3 regions of the Rossellomorea oryzaecorticis genome follow, and region 3 is predicted to be linked to each of the others. Evidence: a T-box and tRNA genes for the amino acid it is inferred to sense, from the RefSeq annotation. Region 3 holds a T-box; the other regions hold tRNA genes.

The links. A T-box is a leader RNA that pairs with one kind of tRNA and senses whether it is charged. The one in region 3 lies ahead of argS (arginine--tRNA ligase), so its partner is inferred to be a tRNA-Arg.
Region 1: it has a tRNA-Arg gene. The T-box ahead of argS (arginine--tRNA ligase) is inferred to sense a tRNA for this amino acid. The anticodon was not compared.
Region 2: it has a tRNA-Arg gene. The T-box ahead of argS (arginine--tRNA ligase) is inferred to sense a tRNA for this amino acid. The anticodon was not compared.

What each region holds. Positions count from the first base shown of each region.
Region 1 is NZ_JBJOSA010000009.1:110,593-118,109, reverse strand. It holds gene lonB (ATP-dependent protease LonB) at 1-538, opposite strand, end outside; gene clpX (ATP-dependent protease ATP-binding subunit ClpX) at 1,036-2,307, opposite strand; gene tig (trigger factor) at 2,896-4,179, opposite strand; gene ACKA06_RS12510 (tetratricopeptide repeat protein) at 4,341-5,351, opposite strand; tRNA gene ACKA06_RS12505 (tRNA-Arg) at 5,476-5,552, opposite strand; gene ACKA06_RS12500 (metallophosphoesterase family protein) at 6,239-6,742, opposite strand; gene ACKA06_RS12495 (XTP/dITP diphosphatase) at 6,758-7,354, opposite strand; gene rph (ribonuclease PH) at 7,369-7,517, opposite strand, start outside.
Region 2 is NZ_JBJOSA010000003.1:163,198-170,714, reverse strand. It holds gene ACKA06_RS05060 (ATP-binding protein) at 1-2,420, shown strand, start outside; gene clpP (ATP-dependent Clp endopeptidase proteolytic subunit ClpP) at 2,843-3,439, opposite strand; tRNA gene ACKA06_RS05050 (tRNA-Arg) at 3,682-3,753, shown strand; gene ACKA06_RS05045 (GIY-YIG nuclease family protein) at 4,032-4,709, opposite strand; gene rpoN (RNA polymerase factor sigma-54) at 4,946-6,268, shown strand; gene ACKA06_RS05035 (glutaredoxin family protein) at 6,618-6,863, shown strand; gene ACKA06_RS05030 (sugar-binding transcriptional regulator) at 7,091-7,517, shown strand, end outside.
Region 3 is NZ_JBJOSA010000029.1:29,590-37,106, forward strand. It holds gene ACKA06_RS20165 (FtsW/RodA/SpoVE family cell cycle protein) at 321-1,496, shown strand; T-box leader at 1,551-1,758, shown strand; gene argS (arginine--tRNA ligase) at 1,977-3,665, shown strand; gene ACKA06_RS20175 (YqaA family protein) at 4,474-5,055, shown strand; gene ACKA06_RS20180 (diacylglycerol/lipid kinase family protein) at 5,129-6,031, opposite strand; gene ACKA06_RS20185 (hypothetical protein) at 6,188-6,469, opposite strand; gene ACKA06_RS20190 (Lmo0850 family protein) at 6,537-6,695, opposite strand; gene safA (SafA/ExsA family spore coat assembly protein) at 6,912-7,472, shown strand.

The DNA of each region.
Region 1 (7,517 bases), on a different contig from region 3:
CGTGCGCATTTGTCACGGCTCCCTGTTTCGGCTGCGGAATACCTGCCTGGCCCATGGCTCCTGCACCTTGATAAATGGGATCATGGACAGAACCGATTAATGGATCGGCTATGCCTCTTTCATCGAATCGGGCAGTAGTCGCATCCAATTCCACAAAGACGGCGCTTGATTTGAATGGGGACTTGAAGTTCTTTTTGGCTTCTTCCAGTACAAGGCGGGCAGCAGCCGTTTTACCCACACCGGGAGGCCCATAGATGATTACATGTTGGGGATTCGGACTGCACAAGGCAGCCTTCAATGCTTTGATTCCATCTTCCTGTCCGATGATATCATCGAAGCTCGTCGGCCTTACTTTTTCAGCGAGAGGTTCTGTCAACGAGATGGATCTCATCTTTCGCAGTTCTTCCATTTCCTTTTTTGATTCGCGGTCGATGGTCACTTTCTGATTGCGTTGATTTTTGAGAAGGTTCCAGAAGTACAATCCAATGATGATTCCGAAGAATAATTGGATAAATAAAGCGATGCTAGTAAAGCTCATTCGTCTCCCTCCAAGTAGATACAAGTTGTTACGGGTTAGTATCTCCTTGAGGTTGTGGGAATAAACAAAAAAATTTCGGCCTTTAGGACGGGGCAAATTCAGTTTAGAATCTACATAGTCCGTGGATTTCCGCTGCAGGTGCTCGCTTTCCGCGAGGCGGGCGGTGAGCCTCCTCGTCGCTGCGCTCCTGCGGGTAAGAAAAGTGGAGAGGCTTTGCTCAGAGGCGGGTGGCATAAGGCGAATTGGCCACGAAGGCGTTTTTTTGCCTTCTTGGCCGATTTGACTTATGACATGTGCCTCTAAGCCCCGGAGCTGGACAAGTCTCACCTGTCCCGCATATCCCGCAGGAGTCGAGCACCTTCCGCTTCAATCCACTCTGTACTGTTATTTTTGCATCCATCTTAAATATTTATTTTTGTTATTCTTATTTATTAAAAATTAAAGATTAAATGAAACAAAGCCCGGAATGATAAATCATTCCGGGCTTTGAAAAGCTATTAAGCAGATGTTTTTTCTTCGTTTGGATCGATGACTGTGCCGTCTTCGAGAACGAGCTGCGGTGATGCATCTTCGAGAATCGTTTCTTTAGTGATGATACATTTTTTGATATCGTCACGGGAAGGAAGATCGAACATCACATCAAGCATCATGGTCTCGATGATGGAACGAAGCCCGCGGGCACCAGTTTTGCGCTCGATTGCTTTTTTCGAAATTTCAAGCAGAGCATCGTCTGTGAATTCCAATTCAACATCATCAAGTTCAAGCATTTTTTGATATTGTTTCACTAATGCATTTTTAGGTTTTGTCAGAATTTCAACCAATGCTTCTTCATCAAGCGGTTCAAGACTTGAAATCACTGGAAGACGCCCGATGAATTCAGGAATCAGACCGAATTTCAATAAGTCTTCAGGTACCACTTTAGAAAGAAGTGACTTATCTTCTTTCACTTCGGCATTTTTAGGGTCGGAACCGAAACCGATGACCTTTTGGCCAAGGCGGCGTTTAATGATTTGTTCAATGCCATCAAATGCACCTCCGCAAATGAACAGGACATTGGACGTATCGATTTGAATAAATTCCTGATGAGGATGCTTACGCCCTCCTTGTGGCGGCACGCTTGCAACCGTTCCTTCCAGAATTTTCAATAGCGCCTGTTGTACGCCTTCCCCGGAAACATCTCTAGTGATGGAAGGATTCTCTGATTTTCTTGCCACTTTATCAATTTCATCGATGTAGATAATGCCTTTTTCAGCTTTCTCCACATCATAATCAGCAGCCTGGATCAGCTTTAATAGAATGTTCTCAACATCTTCACCAACATAGCCGGCTTCTGTAAGAGAAGTAGCATCAGCAATTGCAAATGGAACATTCAGGATACGGGCAAGAGTTTGAGCAAGCAATGTCTTACCGCTCCCTGTAGGCCCGATCATGGCGATATTACTTTTAGAAAGTTCCACATCATCCACTTTGCTGCTGGAGTTGATGCGTTTGTAGTGATTATAAACGGCAACGGCCAGCGACTTTTTAGCCTGATCCTGTCCGATGACGTATTCATCGAGGATTTCACGGATTTCCTTCGGTTTAGGAACGTCCTTGAATTCCACTTCTTCTTCTGTACCAAGCTCTTCTTCTACGATTTCCGTGCAGAGCTCGATGCATTCGTCACAGATGTATACACCTGGTCCTGCTACTAATTTACGCACTTGATCCTGCGTTTTTCCGCAAAAAGAACATTTCAGCTGTCCTTTTTCATCGTTAAATTTAAACAATGCCTTTCACCCCTTCATTAATACTTCTTGAATCCATTTGATAATGGACGACCGAGAACTTGCTATCTTCTCCACTAAGTTATGTATTGCATTTTAACACAGTATATGTTCGCGAAAAAATTATACGATTCTTAAGAATCATCTTATTATGTATCGGACATTTTAGCAAATATTTTACTTAAATGTTTTTATGTATTTGTTAATGAAAGAAGAGTTGCAAGTATGTGGTTTAAATTTGTCCCTGCTATTAAGGTTTGTCCATATTTGCAGGTTATTATTCTTTTTTCCTCTGTTGAAAATCTTTAAACGATATTTTGTTCTTATATTGACGCTGTTGATTTCCGTGCAAGACTTCGCTTTCCGCGGGCGGTTGGTGAGCCTCCGGGTAGAAAAACGGAAGGGCTTTGCCCAGAGGCAATTGGCCACTTCTCCCCCAGGAGTCTCGTCCTGCACTCTAATCAAAAACTGGAAAAGCCTAATAACAATTACATGCTTCAAAATATGTTATGTATGAACCATACTATCTAAGATGACTTCTTTTAATTGTACAAAACAAGGCGCGAATCGCGCCTTGTTTTGTATTTATTATTATGCTTCTTTGCTGTTATCAACAAGGAATTCGAGTGCTTTGCGTACTTTAAGGTCCGCTTTAAGTGTATCAAGTCCGCCTAGGGCCTGCTTGATGTTGTCAGCTGACATGTTGTACTGCTCAGCCATTTTATTCACTTCTTCTTCAGCTTCTTCATCAGAAACTTCAAGATTTTCAGCTGCAGCAATTGCTTCAAGAGTCAAGTTCGTGCGTACACGCTTGCCGGCATCTTCAGTCATTTGTGCGCGAAGATCTTCTTCTGTCTGACCAGAGAATTGGAAGTAAAGATCAAGGTTCATACCTTGCATTTGAAGGCGTTGACCGAACTCTTGCATCATGCGGTCCACTTCACTGTTAACCATTACTTCTGGGATTTCAACTTCTGCATTTTCTGAAGCTTTTTCTACAAGCGCTTCGCGAACTGCTGTTTCAGCTTCGTTCTTCTTGGATTCTTGAAGGCGCTTTTCGATTTTTTCTTTTAGTTCAGCCAATGTTTCAACTTCTTCGTCAGCATCTTTAGCGAATTCATCGTCTAAAGCAGGAAGTTCTTTTGTTTTGATTTCGTGAAGTTTCACTTTGAACGTTGCAGCTTTTCCTGCAAGCTCAGCAGCATGGTATTCTTCAGGGAATGTAACTTCTACTTCCTTCTCTTCACCAGCAGCCGCTCCAACTAGTTGCTCTTCGAAACCTGGAATGAATTGTCCAGAACCGAGTTCTAGAGAGTAGTTTTCAGCTTGTCCGCCTTCGAACGCTTCACCGTCAACGAATCCTTCGAAATCCATTGTCACTGTGTCGCCTTCTTCAGCTTTTCCTTCTTCTTTCACAACAAGCTCGGCTTGTTTTTCTTGAAGAGAAGTAAGTTCAGCTTCAACGTCTTCAGCTTTTACTTCAGCATCCATTTTTTCTACTTCAAGACCTTTGTAGTCTCCAAGTTTCACTTCAGGCTTTACCTGAACCTTCGCAGTGAAGATCAAGTCTTTGCCTTTTTCCATTTGCTCAACATCGATTTCAGGGCGGTCGATTGGCTCGATACCTGTTTCTTCGATTGCTTGAGCATATGCATCAGGTAAGATGAAGTCAAGTGCATCCTGGTATAGTGCTTCTACGCCGAAGCGTTTTTCGAACATACCGCGAGGCATTTTACCTTTACGGAATCCTGGTACATTTACTTGTTTTACAACTTTTTTGAATGCAGCGTCCAAACCTTCGTTCACTTTCGCAGCATCTACTTCGATTGTAAGTACTCCTTGGTTACCTTCTTGCTTTTCCCATTTTGCAGACATACTGTTCCCTCCAACAATCTATATTTGATTCAAATTTTTTACGCATAGTAGTAGATAGTCCTTTGTATAAATCTAGCACTATCATCGTAAATATATAAAAATCTATTCTATTGCAACCATTATATTATAACATACAGCCTCATTCTTTCAACAGAGAGCATTTAAATTGTGGGTGAAGAAATTTCCTCTAGGGCATTCAGTTGTTCCATAAGGTTCTCGCATTCACCGCAGTGTTCCATTTCAACGTTCAATTCTTCAAGCAGAATCGAATCCGCGAACATTTTCGCTGCAGCACTTGCATAAACCATGGCGATATTCCCTGGCTCCTCTTGCATCTCTAATGGATACAGCAGAAAACAATGCCTCTTTACCAGTTCCAGCGCATGTTGATATAAAGTTGGATTGCGCTGCGAAAGCAGCTCTTCCAATTCTTCAGCCAAGTTCTTAAACGTTTCTGTCTCAAAAACATCCTGAAGTTCCGAAGGTGTCACCTTCACTTCCGTGTTCAGTTTAATTATTGAAATTTCCTTATCATATCCGTGTTCCCGCAGTACATTCAGGATCATCGATTGTAAAAAAGGATGAGTGTTCCCTTCCCTTAAGCAGGACAACAGTTCCTGCAGGTAGGGACGGATATTTTGATGTACGAGCTGTGCGGCTATCAGCGTCTGTTCCTCAAGGCTTTTATCTTTTAAAATCGAGGTCTCTGGAACCTCGGATTCTTCATCCATCCGGGAGACGGGTTCTTTTCCATCAAGGACTTTCTCGCTGAAGTGCAAAAGCTTCTTGAAATGCTCTTCTTTCTCGAATGGCACTTCTTTTTCATCGAAGAGAGCGTGGATCGTATCGACGACATCTTGATGCTGATGCAGCTGAATAAGGATCATCAAGTACATATCGACCACCTCGAAGTATTCCCCGATCCCTTCTAGGAGCATTTCTTTGCAGATCACTTTCGCTTCGTCATATTGTTTGTTTTCATAAAGAGCCAATACCAGCGCCGTATTGATATCGGGATTTTCTGGATCCATTTCATACGCCTGGGTCAAAAGGTCGGCTGATTCCTGTATTTCACCATTTTCGAGGGCTTGTACGCCCTTTTCAAGAAGCCTCTCCTTCAATCCTGGAAATTGCAGGACCTTCCCTTTTTCCTCATTGTTTTTATTTGTCATAGTTAGTACCCCTATACGTAATAAAGATGGTAATAGTGTAGCATGAGAGATTGGAGAAAACAAAGATAAGCCCAAATAGAAAAAAAGCCTGCCGGATCGGCAGACTTAGTGTATGTAAGATTAGTGGCGTCCCAGAAGAGATTCGAACTCCCGACCTACAGTTTAGGAAACTGTTGCTCTATCCTGCTGAGCTACTGGGACATGATCTATATAACAGGATAACTCAGAGAAGATCAGTTATCAAGCGATATATTCGGATAAAAAAAAGATACCCCACAACCAGGCTGTGTCAGTATCCCTTATTTGTCAAACCCTGTGATGTCAAGGTATGTATGTAATGATAGTGGCGTCCCAGGAGAGATTCGAACTCCCGACCGACGGCTTAGCTTACCACTATGACTTTCGGCACCAGCATGGAGTCGCTGTTTGTGGTCTGGACTATATCTTCACCATTTCAGGTGCGACACGTGTAGTCTCTACGGAACCTCACGATGCTATAAGCATAATACAGAATCTCTACCGTTAAACCATTCGAGATTCTTTCACCAAATTGGTCGTAAGTTTCCTCGGTATTACCATCAGCATTATCTGTTAAGGCTTCACCGATATAGTGTCGTCCACTCTATAGGTTTCTGTTTCCCTAATAGAGGCTCCTATTCTTGAAGGCCGTTGCTCTATCCTGCTGAGCTACTGGGACGTGTTTTTTAAGGACAATATTTATTATATTCACATAGCATATAGAAGTCAATACATTTTCAAAAAAAGTTTATTAACTGTTTTTATCATCTTCCATCCACTTCACCATTTCATTATATCCTTTTCTTTCCTCTAAGAAAAGAAAAAAAGAACCTCCTAATGAAAGAAGGCTCCCTTTTCAAATCAGAACACTATATTCTGAACTCCTGTTCCTCAACCAGTTCATGTTCATGGGTCAAGAATTGCACCTTAATCGAATGATCAGAAGCATCGACCAAAGCGTACGTCCGCTCCTGTCTCCCGCGCGGCAGAAGGATACTTCCCGGATTCAGGAAAAGAGTGCCGCCCGCGATCTCGGCTCCGAGCGTATGGGAATGCCCGAAAAAGACGAATTTGGCACCCGACTCCTCTGCTTTATACCGCAGCTTCATCAAGGACATCTTGATTCCATATAAATGTCCGTGAGTAACGAGGATCGTCTCTCCGTCGACTTCTTCGATCAGATCTTCGGGCAGACGGGCATCCATGTCACAATTTCCGCGAACAGCCAGGTAAGGTGTAAGAGCGGCATCATCGGCACTGAGTTCCGAATCACCGCAGTGAATCATTGCGTTTACTTCACCGTCATATTTCTCAGCCAGCTCTTTAATCTCACTTTTCGAACCATGGCTGTCGCTGACAACTAAAAGCTTCATCTTCTTATCACCCTTTTAAACAAAGTCCTTGATCATTGGCCTCAATTTTTCAAGAGCATTGCCCCGGTGACTGATTCTGCTTTTCTCTTCCTGTGTGAGTTCAGCCATCGACCTGCCGAGCGAAGGGACGAAAAAGATCGGATCATAGCCGAACCCGTTGCTTCCCCGTCGTTCCTGGAGAATCTGCCCTTCGCATGTGCCGTTTACCGTGCGCGTCTCCATATGGGGTCCCGCAATCGCCAGCACACAATGGAATCTTGCATTTCTTTCACCGCCGGGGACATCTTTTAATTCCGCCAGGACCTTGTCCATATTGGCCTCATCATTTTTTTCTTCACCGGCATATCTTGCCGAGTAAACCCCCGGTCTTCCTTCCAATGCATCGATCGCCAAACCGGAATCATCAGCAATCACCAGTACACCGAGCTCTTTCGCTACTGTTTCTGCTTTCAAAATCGCGTTCTCTTCAAAAGTCGTTCCTGTTTCTTCGACATCCTCGATATGAGGCATGTCTAGTAGTGTTTGTACCTCATAACCGTGGGGAGCAAACATATTCTGAAATTCCTTTGCTTTTCCTTGATTCCTGGTCGCGATTATTACCTTCTTTGTCATAACTGCACCCGCCTTTATTGGATTCTTTGGGCGATTTCCCCAAGTGCATTTTTTTGCATCTCGAACAATTCCTGAATTCCTTCCTGTCCAAGCTCCAGCATTTCATGGAGCTGATTCATTGTGAACGTAGCTTCTTCACCTGTACCCTGCAGCTCAACGAATT
Region 2 (7,517 bases), on a different contig from region 3:
CATCTGCAGACGGAGGAACTGCCACTGTTGACACTTTTCAAAATCAGATGAACGACTATAAGGATTCAATCGAGCAAAAGAGTGATGAGGCATATGAAGAGGTGAAACGTAAGCAATCCCTCAGCCAGGGGGCCTTTGTCCTGTTCATTTTCCTTATGCTCCTGGTGTTGATGAGAATCATGAGAATGCTGGCAAAACAAATCGGCAGCCCGCTCAATCAGGTCGCAACCGCAGCCGAGCAGATTGCCGAAGATGAAACGTATCAGAGCTGGTCTTTTGAAAACAATCGGAAAGATGAAATCGGGAAGGTGTCTCGGGCATTTGAAAAAATGATCCACCGGATTCAATTGAAGGAAGAGGATTTGCTCGCCCAGAATGAGGAGCTTGTCGCCCAGCAGGATGAACTTGAATCACAGCAGTCGAAGCTTGAGCATCTGCTTACGGTTGCCAAACTTCGCGAACAGCAGCTCGAGCGGCGCAATGAATTCATCAACGGGATTTCTTATTCCCTCAACAAACAGGAAGTGCTGGATAGCATCGTAGACACGATGTGCGGGGTCATGGACGCCTCGCGCGGAATGATTGTCCTCCTTGATGAGAAGAAGTCGCGTGCATCATGCGGGATTTCCGAAAAGGGAGTGGAGCAGTTCATCAACTATATGGATAACGGACTTCATCAGCGTTTAGTTCAACAGAAGAAAGCTTTTTCGGTTAAACGTGGGCTTGTGGAGGCGGAGAAGAGCTATCATCTTGAAACGATGTATTCTTATGATCTTTTCATCCCGATATTATCGCTGAGCAAAGAGGTGGAAGCCATCATGGTCTTCAGCCGCTTCGGCCAGGATTTCAATCCGGAGGAACTGAAAGAATACAAGAGTCTCAGCAAGCAGATTTCCATCTCCCTTCAAAAGATCAACCTGTTTGAAGAGTCGGAAAAAGACCGCCATATGAACCAGGATATACTGAATAACATCCAGGAAGGCATCCAGCTGGTCGATAACGACGGGAACAGCATGCTGATGAATACGAAACTGGCGAAAATCATCCAAGGGGAGCTGTGTGCCCTGCAGCAGGCACCTTATCAAGAATGGAAACAGGCGCTTGCAAGCCGGGTTGAAGATCCTAAAATGCTTAACCGGTATTATGAGATGGTCATAGAATCGGAAAAAGCCGGCAGGCATCTCCATACGTACCATCTCGAAGACGGCAGAACCGTCTATCAGGTGTACTCGGAGTCTCTCTACCGTGGTGATGAGAAAGTGGGCACGATCTTCGTCCACCGGGACATCACAAAGGAATTCGAAGTCGATCAGATGAAATCGGAATTCGTCTCGACGGTCAGCCATGAACTGCGAACTCCGCTTTCGAGTGTACTCGGCTTCACCGAATTGATGCTGACGAAAGACTTGAAGCCGGAAAGAACGAAGAAGTATCTGACCACCATTTATCAGGAAGCCAAACGATTGACGTCGCTGATCAATGATTTTCTTGATGTCCAGCGGATGGAGTCCGGCAGGCAGACCTTTGATAAACGGTACGAGGACATCGTCCCGATCATCCAGCATGTCATCAACACCCAGAAAGTCAATGCGCCCCATCATACATTCACCATTGAGAAAGACACGGATTGTACGATGGTCCTCGGCGATAAAGATAAATTATCACAGGCGTTCACGAACCTGATCAGCAATGCCATCAAATATTCACCCGACGGCGGAACCATCACCACCCGGGTTTATGAAAAACAGGATATGGTGTTCATCAATATCATAGATGAAGGACTCGGCATCCCGGATGATGCCTTCCCTAAGCTGTTCACGAAATTCTATCGGGTCGACAATTCAGACCGCAGAAGGATCGGCGGCACAGGGCTGGGTCTTACAATCGTAAAGGAAATCATCGAGAATCATGACGGCAGTATCAGGGTAGCTTCTGAAATAGGGAAGGGAAGTACGTTCACGGTCTGCCTCCCGATGGTGACACTCCAGACCTTCAAGGAGGAAGAATCAAGCGGCGATGGCATGTCGATCACGGTCATAGAGGATGACATCAACCTCGCATCGCTGCTCACGGCAGAGTTATCCGGAAGCGGATTCCAGGTGCAGCATGCGAAATCCGGAGAAGCCGCGATTGAAAAAATAACTGAGTTCAAACCGGATGCTGTCGTCCTCGATATCATGCTCGAAGGAACCATGTCGGGCTGGGACGTTCTCGAAGCCCTGAAAGCAAATGAAGAGCTGTGCGACATCCCGATCATCATCTCATCCGCACTCGATGAAAAAGAAAAAGGCATCACACTCGGGGCAGTTGATTACCTTGTGAAACCCTATCACCCAAGTGAACTGTCCAAAACCATTCTTCATCTGCTCCTGAAAAGCGGGAGGAATGGGGAAGTGCTGATACCTTTTAAAGAGGAATAAAGTGAAGGCCCGTCCCTGAGCGCGTTAACGTATTAACGTATCGAGGGGCGGGCCGATTTTTATTTCATGGGAAGATTGTAAAGAGCTTTTTTAAAGTTATAGTAGTGGTTTTTTTGAGGATTTTATCGCTATTTAAGGTGAGTGATTGTTCAAAGTACCGGCTTTCGTTTTGAGATAATGATCCTGGGAGAAAAATAGAGAGGATATGTTATGGGCAGAACTGTTTAAGAGCGGAATTTTTCATATAAGTGCGAAATTCCGGATATAAGTGCGGAATATTGATTATATGTGCGAGCTGACGATTTTTCGACATAAGCAGACAAAATCCGGTGCCCGCCCGTCCCAAATCTCATACCCTCTCCCAATCCAAAACAAAAACCCCGGCGGTCAAAGCCGTCGGGGGAGACTCTCAAAAAAGAGTATTATTTATTGTTCATATCGTTGCGAGTGATGATGCGGTCGATTAAACCGTATTCCTTCGCGCGCTCGGCAGTCATGAAGTTGTCGCGGTCAGTATCTTTCGCGATGACTTCTAGCGGCTGGCCAGTGCGGTCTGCGAGGATCTGGTTCAGTTTTTCACGAAGGAATAGAATGCGCTTCGCAGCGATTTCGATTTCCGTCGCCTGACCTTGTGCTCCTCCAAGCGGCTGATGGATCATGACTTCTGCATTCGGAAGGGCAAGTCGCTTGCCTTCAGCACCTGCTGCAAGAAGGAATGCACCCATTGAAGCGGCCATACCGATACAGATTGTTTGTACATCAGGCTTGATGTATTGGATCGTATCATAGATCGCCATACCTGCCGTGATGCTTCCGCCAGGTGAGTTGATATAGATGGAGATATCTTTCTCCGGATTTTCAGACTCCAGGAATAGAAGTTGTGCTACAATGGAGTTCGCCACATTATCATCGATGGCGCTTCCAAGCATGATGACACGGTCTTTCAAAAGACGGGAATAAATGTCATATGCACGTTCGCCGCGGTTCGTTTGTTCAATAACTGTAGGAATTAAGTTCATCCTTCGTTCCTCCTTAAAGTACACTTTTTTATTTGTATTTAATACATATTCACTTTGTACTGTAATCATACACTGTTGGTCAATAAAGGTCAAACCTGACGCATCAGTGATTCTTACACTATGTAATCCTTTCTACATCATACCCATCCATTCCTTTTTTAAACAGAGAAAACGTATTGCATTCCTGAAAAAAGTACATTATAATATACTTTCGGACGATAGTTTTGCAAGTCCACATACATGCCCTCGTGGTGCAACGGATAGCACGTAAGATTCCGGTTCTTAAAATGGGGGTTCGATTCCCTCCGAGGGCGTACGAAGACCTTGTGTTTGTTGAGTTTATCAGCGGACATGAGGTCTTTTTTTGTTTACCTTGTTTGGGTGCTTTTCAATTGTTTATACCACGCAACGAATAACACGCAATGGGAGGAATAAACATGGCAGAAAGAAAAGCAGAGGTTAGCATCAAAGTATTAAATAGGTTAGTTCCTGAAAGAGTCTAATAGGCAGTGGAAAATAAAAAGACTTTTATTTTACGTATTTAACCGTTAATAGACTTGTCTTTGTTACATTTAAATGAAGTGCTCAAATATTAATAAATTTCTTTTGTAATGGATTGTGCAATTTCAATAAATTCCTTCGGGTTTGTTATAAACCACTCTTTTCCACCACCAGAATTATTATCTTTTTGATTTCTGTAAGTTAGTATATAATGAATAGTTTTTTCTAATAGGAGAGGATTGTCTGACCTTATTTCAACAGGAATAATTGGCTTCTCAGGTAAACGTGTTGCTTCAGAAAAAATCCGATCTTTTGTCCGCCCTTTGGTTTTTCCGATTTTACATTTCCATTTCTCAAGGGAATCTTTTTTATATTCAGGGAAATAAAATAAGTATACAGATCCAGAACCAGCCCCCAGTACTATTGTATCTTCATTACTATTAATATTTTCTTTTTCTAAGTTATTCTGATTTTTATGTTGTTGTGTTGTTTTGGTATTTTCTTTTGGATAAATGATCCAATAGGAGTAAGAAGGATGTTTAGTGGCGAGTTGTTTTTTTCTCAAATTCTCTAAAGCTTTTTTTATTGTCCGCGGTACATCGATAGCCTCTGATTCAAGACCGCCTCTTAGTAAGTGCATTTGAGTTACTTCTTTGACAATTGCGTTTCTAGTCACTTTTCTTCCTGCAAAACATTCAGTTATCAACGGTTCACAGATAGCGGGGGTCAAGGGTTGATTTTTAAATGTGAATTCTAAGTTTTTTTGCATATTAATCTCTCCTTCCATTTCTTGTACTGAATCAATTTTTCTATTATTTAATTTATGGTCGCATTTAAGAGGAAATATACTTATACTACCTTAAAGGAAAAATGAGAAAATAAGATAAAGGTTTAATTAGTGAATTGATAAATATATCCTTTTTTATTTTGTCCCCCCTATTACCAAACAATTCCCATTAACGAAACCCCCGATTTCATGTAAAATGAGGGGAGGAGGTTAGAAGGATGAATTTGAACACAGGATTATGGCAGAAACAGCAACTAAAGCTTCAGATGACCCAAGAGCTAAAGCAGGCCATCACCATCCTCCAGTATTCCACGTTGGAACTGAATGCTTTCCTCGAAACAAAGGCATTGGAGAATCCCCTCATACAAATAGAAGACCCCATCACAGACATTCCCGTCCGGGGAGAGTCTTATTATAATAATGAAAAAAACAAGACCGATTTCACTGAGTTTCTATCAGTCTCCAAGAAAACACTTGAAGAGCATCTTTTTCTTCAATTGGATTTGAAATCGTTTACATCGATTGAACTAAAAATCATGAAAGACCTGTTTTACAGCCTGGATGAGAACGGATATCTGCATATTGAAACGGAAGATTTCCTCTCCAGGCATGATCTGAAATCCGGCGAGCTCCAGTACTATATTGACAGACTGCAAGAATTGGAGCCTGCCGGCATAGGGGCCCGTTCCCTGCAGGAGTGCATTTCCCTCCAGTTAAAGCGAAGAGAGGCCGCAGAGCTTGCCCGAACGATCGTCGAAGAACATTTCGATGATTTTGCCGCGAAAAAATGGAAGGGGATTGCGAAGGATTTGGATGTCGACCTGAAGGACATCCAGAAGGCCGCAGATCTCATCCGGGAGTGCAATCCACGTCCCGGAGCACTATACAGCGACGGACCTTCTCATTACATCGCCCCTGAATTGGTCGTGAAAACATCGGGTGGGAATGAAGTCTCTGTTTCCCTTTTTGACGGGACGACTGTCAAGGTGATCTATAATGAGGAATACAAGGATTTCCTCGAGCATCACCCCGATAAGGAAACCGTACGTTACCTGAGGGAGAAGGACCAGGAATTCCAATGGCTACTTCAAAACCTGCAGCAGAGGAAACAGACGATTCTAAAAGTGGGTAAATTGATTGTCGAAAAGCAGAAATCATTCTTCCTCGAAGGGCCGTCCGGTCTGCAGCCGCTGACACTGAAGGAAGTGGCCGATGAAGCGGGAGTCCATGAATCGACGGTAAGCCGCGCGGTCAAGGGTAAGTATATGCAGACCCCCTATGGAATCTATGAAATGAAGTACTTCTTCAGTGCCGCCATTAGAACACTGAGCCCAGAAGACTCCGGAGCGGCTTCTTCCACTGCCATCAAAAATGAATTACAGCGCCTGGTGGACGAAGAAGATAAGAAAAAACCGCTGTCCGATCAGAAAATCGTCAATATGCTCATCGACAAAGGCTTTGATGTCTCGCGCCGGACGATCGCCAAATACCGTGACCAGCTGGGGATTTCTTCGTCTACGATGAGGAAGCGGTATGAATAGAATGAAATGAACCTTGCGGATGGACATAGTCGTAATAGGCTGGTGAATTTTGTTGGAATTCGGACAGTATGATGAAAACGGACAATTTTTTGAGGATACGGACAAAAAGTTTAAAATACGGACATTTTTTCTTAAATACGGACAAAAAATTAAATTTGCCGACAATTTTACAAAAAACGACAAAATCCGTCGGCTTGGCCAACCGCCCAAACCATTTGGACCGAACCTTCATATATAGTAATATCAGTTGTACCAGGTATAATGAACATGTTTTGTAACTGGTACAACTGACCAACAAAAGTACCACCCCTTAAATCATTCGCAAATCACTAAACGGAGGACCAAACCAATGAACCCAGTCATCTTCTACACCAGAAACCAATGCCATCTCTGCACCGACGCGAAACTGAACCTGAAACTCGTCCAGGACGACCTGAAATTCGAGATCATCGAGAAGGATATCGACGAGAGTGACGAGCTGACGGAGCGTTTCGGACTCATGATTCCTGTGGTGGAATATGACGGAGAAATCATTCAGTACGGGCAAATTGACTATTTTACACTGAGTAACCGTTTACATGAAAAAACCCAGTAGTTTCTAGTTGAAATGCGATATCCATACTGATAGAATTGACGTTGAAAGCAGGGATGAATTTTTTTTGGAGTCAGTGGGACACAATATGTCTATGCGGGACTTTTAGAGTCCAACCAGGCATAAGCCGCATTTTCATCAACAACAATGTGAGGCAGTGTTTATTGCATATCCATTGTGGAATTACTATAAAGTGGCAGTCACTCACTCCATGTAAGGAGCTTTTACCGATGGAATCCATTATAGATATACAAAAGCGATTATTACCCGACCTGCTTGAAGTTATGCAAAAGAGGCATCAGATTCTCCGTTCGATTCAATTCTTACAGCCGGTCGGCCGCAGGAGCTTAGCGCAGAACCTCGGGCTGACGGAACGGGTGTTGAGAAGTGAAGTGGAATTCCTGAAGAATCAGGATCTCATCTCGATCAAGACATCCGGGATGATCATGACCGAAGACGGCATGAAGCTCCTCGACAGGATTGAAAACATGATGAGAGAGATTTCAGGGATCAATGAAATGGAGAAAAGATTACAGTCTTTACTCAATCTTAATGAAATTGTCATCGTTCCTGGGAATAGTGATGAGTCTCCCTGGGTAAAAGAAGAATTGGGGCGTGCGTCTGCTTTTAGTATGAAACAGCGCCTTGAGGGGAATA
Region 3 (7,517 bases):
GAGGCAGGGCCAGGGGAGCGGCTGTTAAAGTGTAGAAATACTTGTTTTTTACAATTATGACTGTTCTGGCTATATATCTCAGGAAATGTTACATTTGAAATTGGACCTTTATGGACTTCCTGAACAGGAAGATTGATGTAATATATGGAAAATGAATGGCGGCTGCCGGCTTATTTCCTCTTTATTATCTTGTTTGATTGATTCAGTTCGTAAACGGGTTGAAAAAAGAAGGGAATTTCAGGATGGCATGCAGTAGAAATTTTCCTTCGTATCTATTAGACTAGGAATGTGAAATCTTACGAAATTCAGGTGAATTGATTATGGAAACTCGCCAGCGTTTTGCTGATAAATTTGACTGGGGTCTCCTCTTTTTATTGATGATGTTTTTTATCGTCAGCGCCCTTGGGATAAGCAGTGCCCAAACCTCAGGTCAATATGAAACAAACTTTGTCATCCGGCAGGCCTTTTGGTATGTTGTCGGAGGAATCATCATTGGTGGTGCACTGTTCTTTGATTCAGATCAGTATAAACGCCTCGCATGGTATATGTACGGATTTGGCATATTCCTGCTTCTTGTGCTCCTTATTTCTCCCGAGAGCATTGCACCTTACCGGAATGGAGCAAAAAGCTGGTTCATGCTCGGACCGCTCGGTTCCATCCAGCCTTCAGAATTCATGAAGACGTTTCTGATTATTGCCCTTGCCCGAGTGATCACGAACCACAATGAAGTCACTGTCAGGAAGACATTGAAGACGGACTTTCAATTATTATTGAAAATCGGTTTCACCACCCTCCTCCCGCTTGCTTTTATCATGCAGCAGCCGGATCTCGGGACCTCCCTTGTCATCCTGGCCATCATGACAGGGATCATCCTGGTATCGGGGATCACATGGAAACTGATCGTCCCGATTTATGCTTTTCTCGGAGTGGTCGGCGGCATCCTGCTCTCACTCGTCATCTGGGCACCGGAATTCCTGGAAAAATATACAGGCTTTGAACCTTATCAATTCGGACGGATCTACGCTTGGCTCGATCCTTATAACTATTCCAAATTGGAAGGATTCCACTTGATCAATTCATTGAATGCGATCGGATCCGGTCAGATTTTTGGAAAAGGCTACAGCGACGGGGAAGTGTATATTCCGGAAAATCATACGGACTTCATCTTCAGTGTCATCGGTGAGGAATACGGATTTATCGGTGCAAGTGTGGTCATCAGTTTATTCTTCCTGCTGATCTACCACTTGACCAAGACGGCCCTTGATACAAAGGAACCATTCAATGCCTATGTATGTGCAGGGATCATCTCAATGATCACTTTCCACGTGTTCCAAAACATCGGCATGACGATCCAGCTATTGCCGATCACGGGAATCCCGCTTCCTTTCATCAGCTACGGGGGTAGTTCCCTGATGGGGAATATGCTCGCTCTAGGCCTCGTATTCAGTATGAGATACCATCATAAAACGTATATGTTCTCTTCTGAAGAATCTTAAAATGGTTGTTGTAATTATCTCCAGAATGTGTAAAATAATATCTAACCATATACAGGATATTCAATGATGAAGAGAGTAATTCCCGCGTGGATCTAAAAGCGAACCAGGGACGGTGTAAGCCTGGTGTGAAACCCGGAATGAAGCGCACTTCTGAGAAGTCTTCCCCCAAATTTCAGTAGGGAAAGACCGGGTAAAACCGTTAATTTATGAGCGCCCTTTCTGGGAATAAGAGTGGTACCGCGAGTCAAAACTCGTCTCTACATAGTGTAGAGGCGGGTTTTTTTATTTGGCTCTTTTCGCATCCTTTGTTGCTTTGTACACAAGAAAAACCGGAACTTCGGTATTTACGCTTGTTGTCCGTTGTTTAAGCTTGAGTTCGAAAAGAGCACTTTCACAAGCTATATACAGACTGCAAACCTATTTACGAAAGGCAGCAATCTTTTAGAAAGCAGTCTTTTATTTTATCTGGAGGTGGAGAAATTGGATTTGAAATCAGCATTCGCAAACGTATTGAAGTCCCAGGTCCTTTCATCATGGACCGAGGAAGATCTTCTTTCCTTAATCGAAACACCTAAGCATGTTCATTTAGGCGACCTTGCATTTCCTTGTTTTAAGCTCGCGAAGGAATATCGGAAAGCACCTGGCGCAATAGCCGAAGAACTGGCTGGAAAACTGGCTTCCCCCCTGTTTTCAAAAGTGGAAGCAGCCGGTCCGTATGTAAATGTGCACTTTGATCCCGCGGCTGCCGGTAAAGAAATTGTGGACTCGATCTTGCAGCATGGCGAACAGTATGGAAAGCATTCCTTTGGCAGCGGCAAGACCGTTGTCCTGGATATGTCCTCACCGAATATCGCCAAACCCTTTTCAATGGGGCACCTACGTTCCACCGTTATTGGAAACGGAATTGCCAACCTGGCGGAAGCCTGCGGGTACGAAACCGTAAAGATCAACTATATCGGTGACTGGGGCACCCAGTTCGGAAAGCTGATCGTCGCATTCAAAAAATGGGGCGATGAAGAAAAAGTGAAAGAGAACCCGATTGCCGAACTGTTTATCCTTTATAAGAAATTTCACGAAGAGTCAGCACTCCACCCCTCCCTGGAAGAGGAAGGCCGGAAAGCATTCAAGCTCCTGGAAGATGGAGACGAGGAAATCACAAGGCTTTGGAAATGGTTCAAAACGGAATCCCTTGAGGCATTCAAAACGATTTACTCCCTGCTTGGAGTTGAATTCGATTCCTATAACGGCGAGGCATTCTTCAATGACAAAATGGATGAAGTGGTGGAACTTCTCGAAGAAAAGCATCTGCTCGAGACCTCTCAAGGGGCAAAGGTCGTCCGGATGGAAGATGAAACCCTCCCTCCTTGCCTGATTAAAAAAACAGACGGCGCCACCTTGTACGCTACAAGGGATCTGGCTGCGGCCCTTTACCGCCACCGTGAATATTCGTTCGACGAGGCACTGTATGTAGTCGGCCAGGAGCAGACTGTCCACTTCAAGCAAGTAAAAGAAGTGCTCCAAAAGCTTGGGTATGAGTGGGCCCATAACATGAAGCACATCCCATTCGGCCTCTATCTGAAGGATGGAAAGAAAATGTCGACTCGGAAAGGCCGAGTCATCCTCCTGGAAGAAGTACTGCAGGAAGCAATTTCGATGGCGCACGATAATATCAAGAAGAAGAACCCCGATCTTAAAGATGCGGACCAAGTGGCACGGGACGTTGGCGTCGGCGCGGTACTCTTTCATGATCTGAAAAATGACCGATTGAACGACATCGAGTTTTCCCTGGAACATATGCTTACGTTCGAGGGAGAAACCGGACCTTATCTGCAATACACTCATGCAAGGGCCCAGTCGATATTAAGAAAGGCCGGTGTCTCACAGCACTCCACTTTTGTAGGGCTCGAAGACAAGGCAAGCTGGGAAGTCATCAAGCAGCTGAGACTATTTCCGGAAACGGTGGAACGGGCTTGGAAAAACTATGCTCCTTCCAGCCTTGCCAAGTATTTATTGGAGCTCGCGAAGTCGTTTAACAGCTATTACGGGAATACCAAGATCCTTAACGATGACAGCAAGCAGGCGTCACGTCTGACGCTCGTCTATTCTGTTGCTTCCGTGCTGTCAAAAGGGTTGGGCATGTTAGGGATCGGTGCGCCGAAGGAAATGTAGAAACCCGCTGGTTCTTGTCGTTATTTCCCGAGAAATGATTGATTTTGGTTGGGTGGTCAGTTTGGAGTGTTGATGTTTTGGGGTGAAGTGGTGCTCGTTGGGGTTGGGTGGTATTTTGCAGCGGTGAAGGCTTGATCATTTTAATAAAGGCAGGAATGGTGTTATTGATTTGTGGAGGTATTTTCGAAAAGACACGGCTTGAAGGGAATAGGCTTATGGCTGTGGGTTGGAAGGTGTTGTGTTGAATTAGATGCAGTATTTGGGGTATTTAGAAGTGACTTAACCTGAAATCTGTTGTGAATCCGGGGGTTATGGATCCATTTTCGAGGGGGTTAGGGGCTTATCGGAGTTTTTTCTTCTTTTTCTGTGAATCTAAGCGGCAGGTTTAGGATTTGCGTTCCTGATTGGAGATTTACGTTCCTGTTTCAGAAAATACATTCCTAATTCAGGATTTACGTTCCTGTTTTTTGATTTACGATCCTAAAACAGAAAATACGTTCCTGATTCATAATTTATGATCTAATAAGAATCATTCTAATCAGCACAGCATATCAAAACCCCGCTCCACGGATACAAAACAGCCTGCCCGATTGCACCAGTCCAACAACAGAAAGCAACCAGCCGATACACCAAGACCAAGACGAACTAGTGCCAATACTAGCCGCTTCCCCCAACACCAGCCCCAGTCCCCTCCCCGCCCACAAACAGATAATTCATGACGCTCTCCTCGAAAGATGATATACTTTTTTAGTATTGACGAAACAAAATGAAGATTGACTATAATTGCTTATCATAAAGGAGATATCTCATGTCTGAATTACTTCACACGTTTGAAGCCTGGCTGATGGATTACGGGGTTTGGGGGCTTATTGTTGTATCGTTTGCCGATTCATCTTTCTTCCCGATTCCGCCGGATGTCCTGTTGATCCCGCTTGCCATCGCCAATCCTGAAAATGCCCTGCTTTATGCGTTATATACCACCGCTGCTTCAGTAGTCGGCGCCTTATTCGGATGGTGGATCGGAAAGAAGCTGGGACGCCCGATCCTGGTCTATCTGTTTTCTGAACAAAGGATCCAGAAGGTAGAGGAATACTTTAAAAAATACGGCCCGATCGCACTTCTCATAGCAGGCCTTACACCCGTTCCTTATAAAATTTTCACGATTTTCGCCGGTGTTTCAGGCGTGAGGATACGAACTCTTGTCATCTGGTCAATTATCGGACGAGGCATCCGTTTCTTCCTTGAAGGTGCCATCATCTTGACACTTGGCGCCAAAGCGAAGCCGTTCATCGAGGAAAACTTCACCATGCTCACTCTTGCAGCCGGTGGAGTCTTAATCCTTGCTTACATTGTGTATCTTGTCATCAGAAAGAAGAAGCATACGGTATAATCCGAATGCCTCATTAGCTGATTCATCACCAACCACCCAAAAAGAGAGTATCGGGCTGCTACCCGATACTCTCTTATTTTTCTTCACCTGTGATGAACCGCATATGGTGTTTCAAAACTTTTAAAGTCTGTTTCTGTTCCTCATAGAGTTCTCCGTCCATATCGACCTTTTTCATGTCATCCAGGTGAATCGTGACTTCAGATGCCTGGATGTGGATGATGTCATCGGAAGAGGAACTGATATCCCCGGTGCTTCTTATCTTGAAAGATTCCATCATAAGAGGAAAACCCGTTTTCTTGACCATATAAAGATCGATCAATCCATCCTGAAGCGAGATCGACGCAGGCAGCGGGTGCGTGCCGATTGAACGCCCATTAGCCGCGAGCAGCATGACTACTTCTTCGTTATATTCCCGTCCATCGGCAGTGACCGCTGCATTCAACAATACAGGATCCTGGATGGACTGAAAGGCACTTATATAGTAGCTGAGCTTGCCGAGTACGCTTTTGGATCCAGTATCGATATTGTCACTTGTCTGGGAAATGAGGCCCGTCCCCCAGAAATTGCTGAAGTAGCGGTCATCCGCTTTGACGATGTCGATATCTTTTTCGTGAAGATCATTCGCAATCGTCTCGGCAGCAAGCCTTAAGTTCATCGGGATATACAAGGAGCGGGCGAAATCATTGCATGTCCCTCCCGGCAGGATGGCTGTCTTTGGCCTTGAGGAGAGCCGCGCCAGACCGTTGACGGCTTCATGGACCGTTCCGTCTCCCCCGAGGATGACGACAAGATCATATTCATTTCCTGTTTCATGGCAGATCTTCTCTGCGCCGCCTTTATCTTTGGTTTTATGAATTGTCAGAGTATCACAAATATCCAAAAGGGGCGGGGTGACTTCCATCAATTGAGTCTCCAATTCCCCACGCCCTGCTTTTCCATTGCAGACCAATAAAATCTTCGAGTAAAGAATTGTCATTATCTCACCACGCTTTATTAAAGTTTTTAAGAATAAAAAAAAGAGGCTGACCCAAAAAGATGAAATGCTCATCCTTAAAGGATCAGTCCTTTATGAGCCAATGCGTCTGGTGGATGGAGCATCTTAGACTTTCGTATTCTTGGGTCAACCTCTTTATTATGCTGTGTTCGACTCTTCTTCCTGAGGAAGGATCGATCGATATGCTATCCGCAGACGGCCCTTGATATAGCTTTGTCCGTCACATGCAATATGGGTGTTCTGCATCCGATGGATTTCCATCTCTGCGAACATGGCCAGTGCACGGGATACCTGATCCAGCGCCAAGTTGATGTTGTAGAGGTCAGAAGGGCGGTCCCCGCTCATACACCGGTATGAAATCTCATCTGCCTTCTTTCTGATTTCCATTAATGTCTGTACATCAAACATCACTCTCTCCATATCTTCCCCTCCTTTTCACTACTATGTAGTATATCGTGAAAAAAAGAGAAATATGCCTGGCAGCGTGTTATGAATCCTGTGTTAACGTCTTGGGTAATGGCTGATATTGCTTTAGTGAATGGAGAATCTCACGTCTGGACTTCGTCTTGGAGATGTTGACACCGACATTCGACAATTTGGTTATCACCTTTTTAAAGCGATCGTTCTCCTTTACCACGTTATTCACCTCTTTGTTTGTATTCGTTATCTATTTGTACGTATGAAAATAAAAAAGGTTTCACTTTATTCTAGATGGTTTACCTATTCCCTTTAAATGAAACAATAATCCTATTTTTTAATTTTTCCTAAGAATATTTCACCTGTAAATACACAATTTATACCTATGAAAACAAAATTCGTTTGTCTGATGGTCGTTCTGTCCCTTGTCTTTGGTATTTGTGGAATGCAAAGCGCTCAAGCAGCGCAGTCTTATCAAGTAAAGAAAGGAGACACTCTCTGGAAAATATCCAAGAAGTTCCGGGTAGGGCTATCTGAAATCATTGATGCGAACCCTCAACTGTCAAACCCGGACTTGATCTACCCAGGCCAGGAGATTAACATCCCCCGCCTGAAATCAGTAAAATCGGTCGAAAGACAAGTGATAGACCTTACGAATCAGGAGAGGCAGAAAGCGGGACTCGCTCCTCTTCAATTGGACTGGCAGCTGTCCAGGGTGGCCCGGTATAAATCACGTGATATGAGGGATACAGGGTATTTCGCACATAGGAGCCCTCAGTATGGCTCACCTTTTGACATGATGAAGAACTTTAATGTCCAATACAGCTCTGCGGGCGAAAACATCGCTGTCGGTCAAACCAGCCCGGAACAGGTAGTAAGAGAATGGATGAACAGCCCCGGTCATCGCAAAAATATCTTGAATGGCACCTACACCTATATCGGGGTAGGTTATGCCAAAGGCGGTTCTTACGGAACGTACTGGACGCAGATGTTCATCTCGAAATAGCCGGGTACCCCCGGATCATCTGGGGGTATTTACATTGGTGCATCT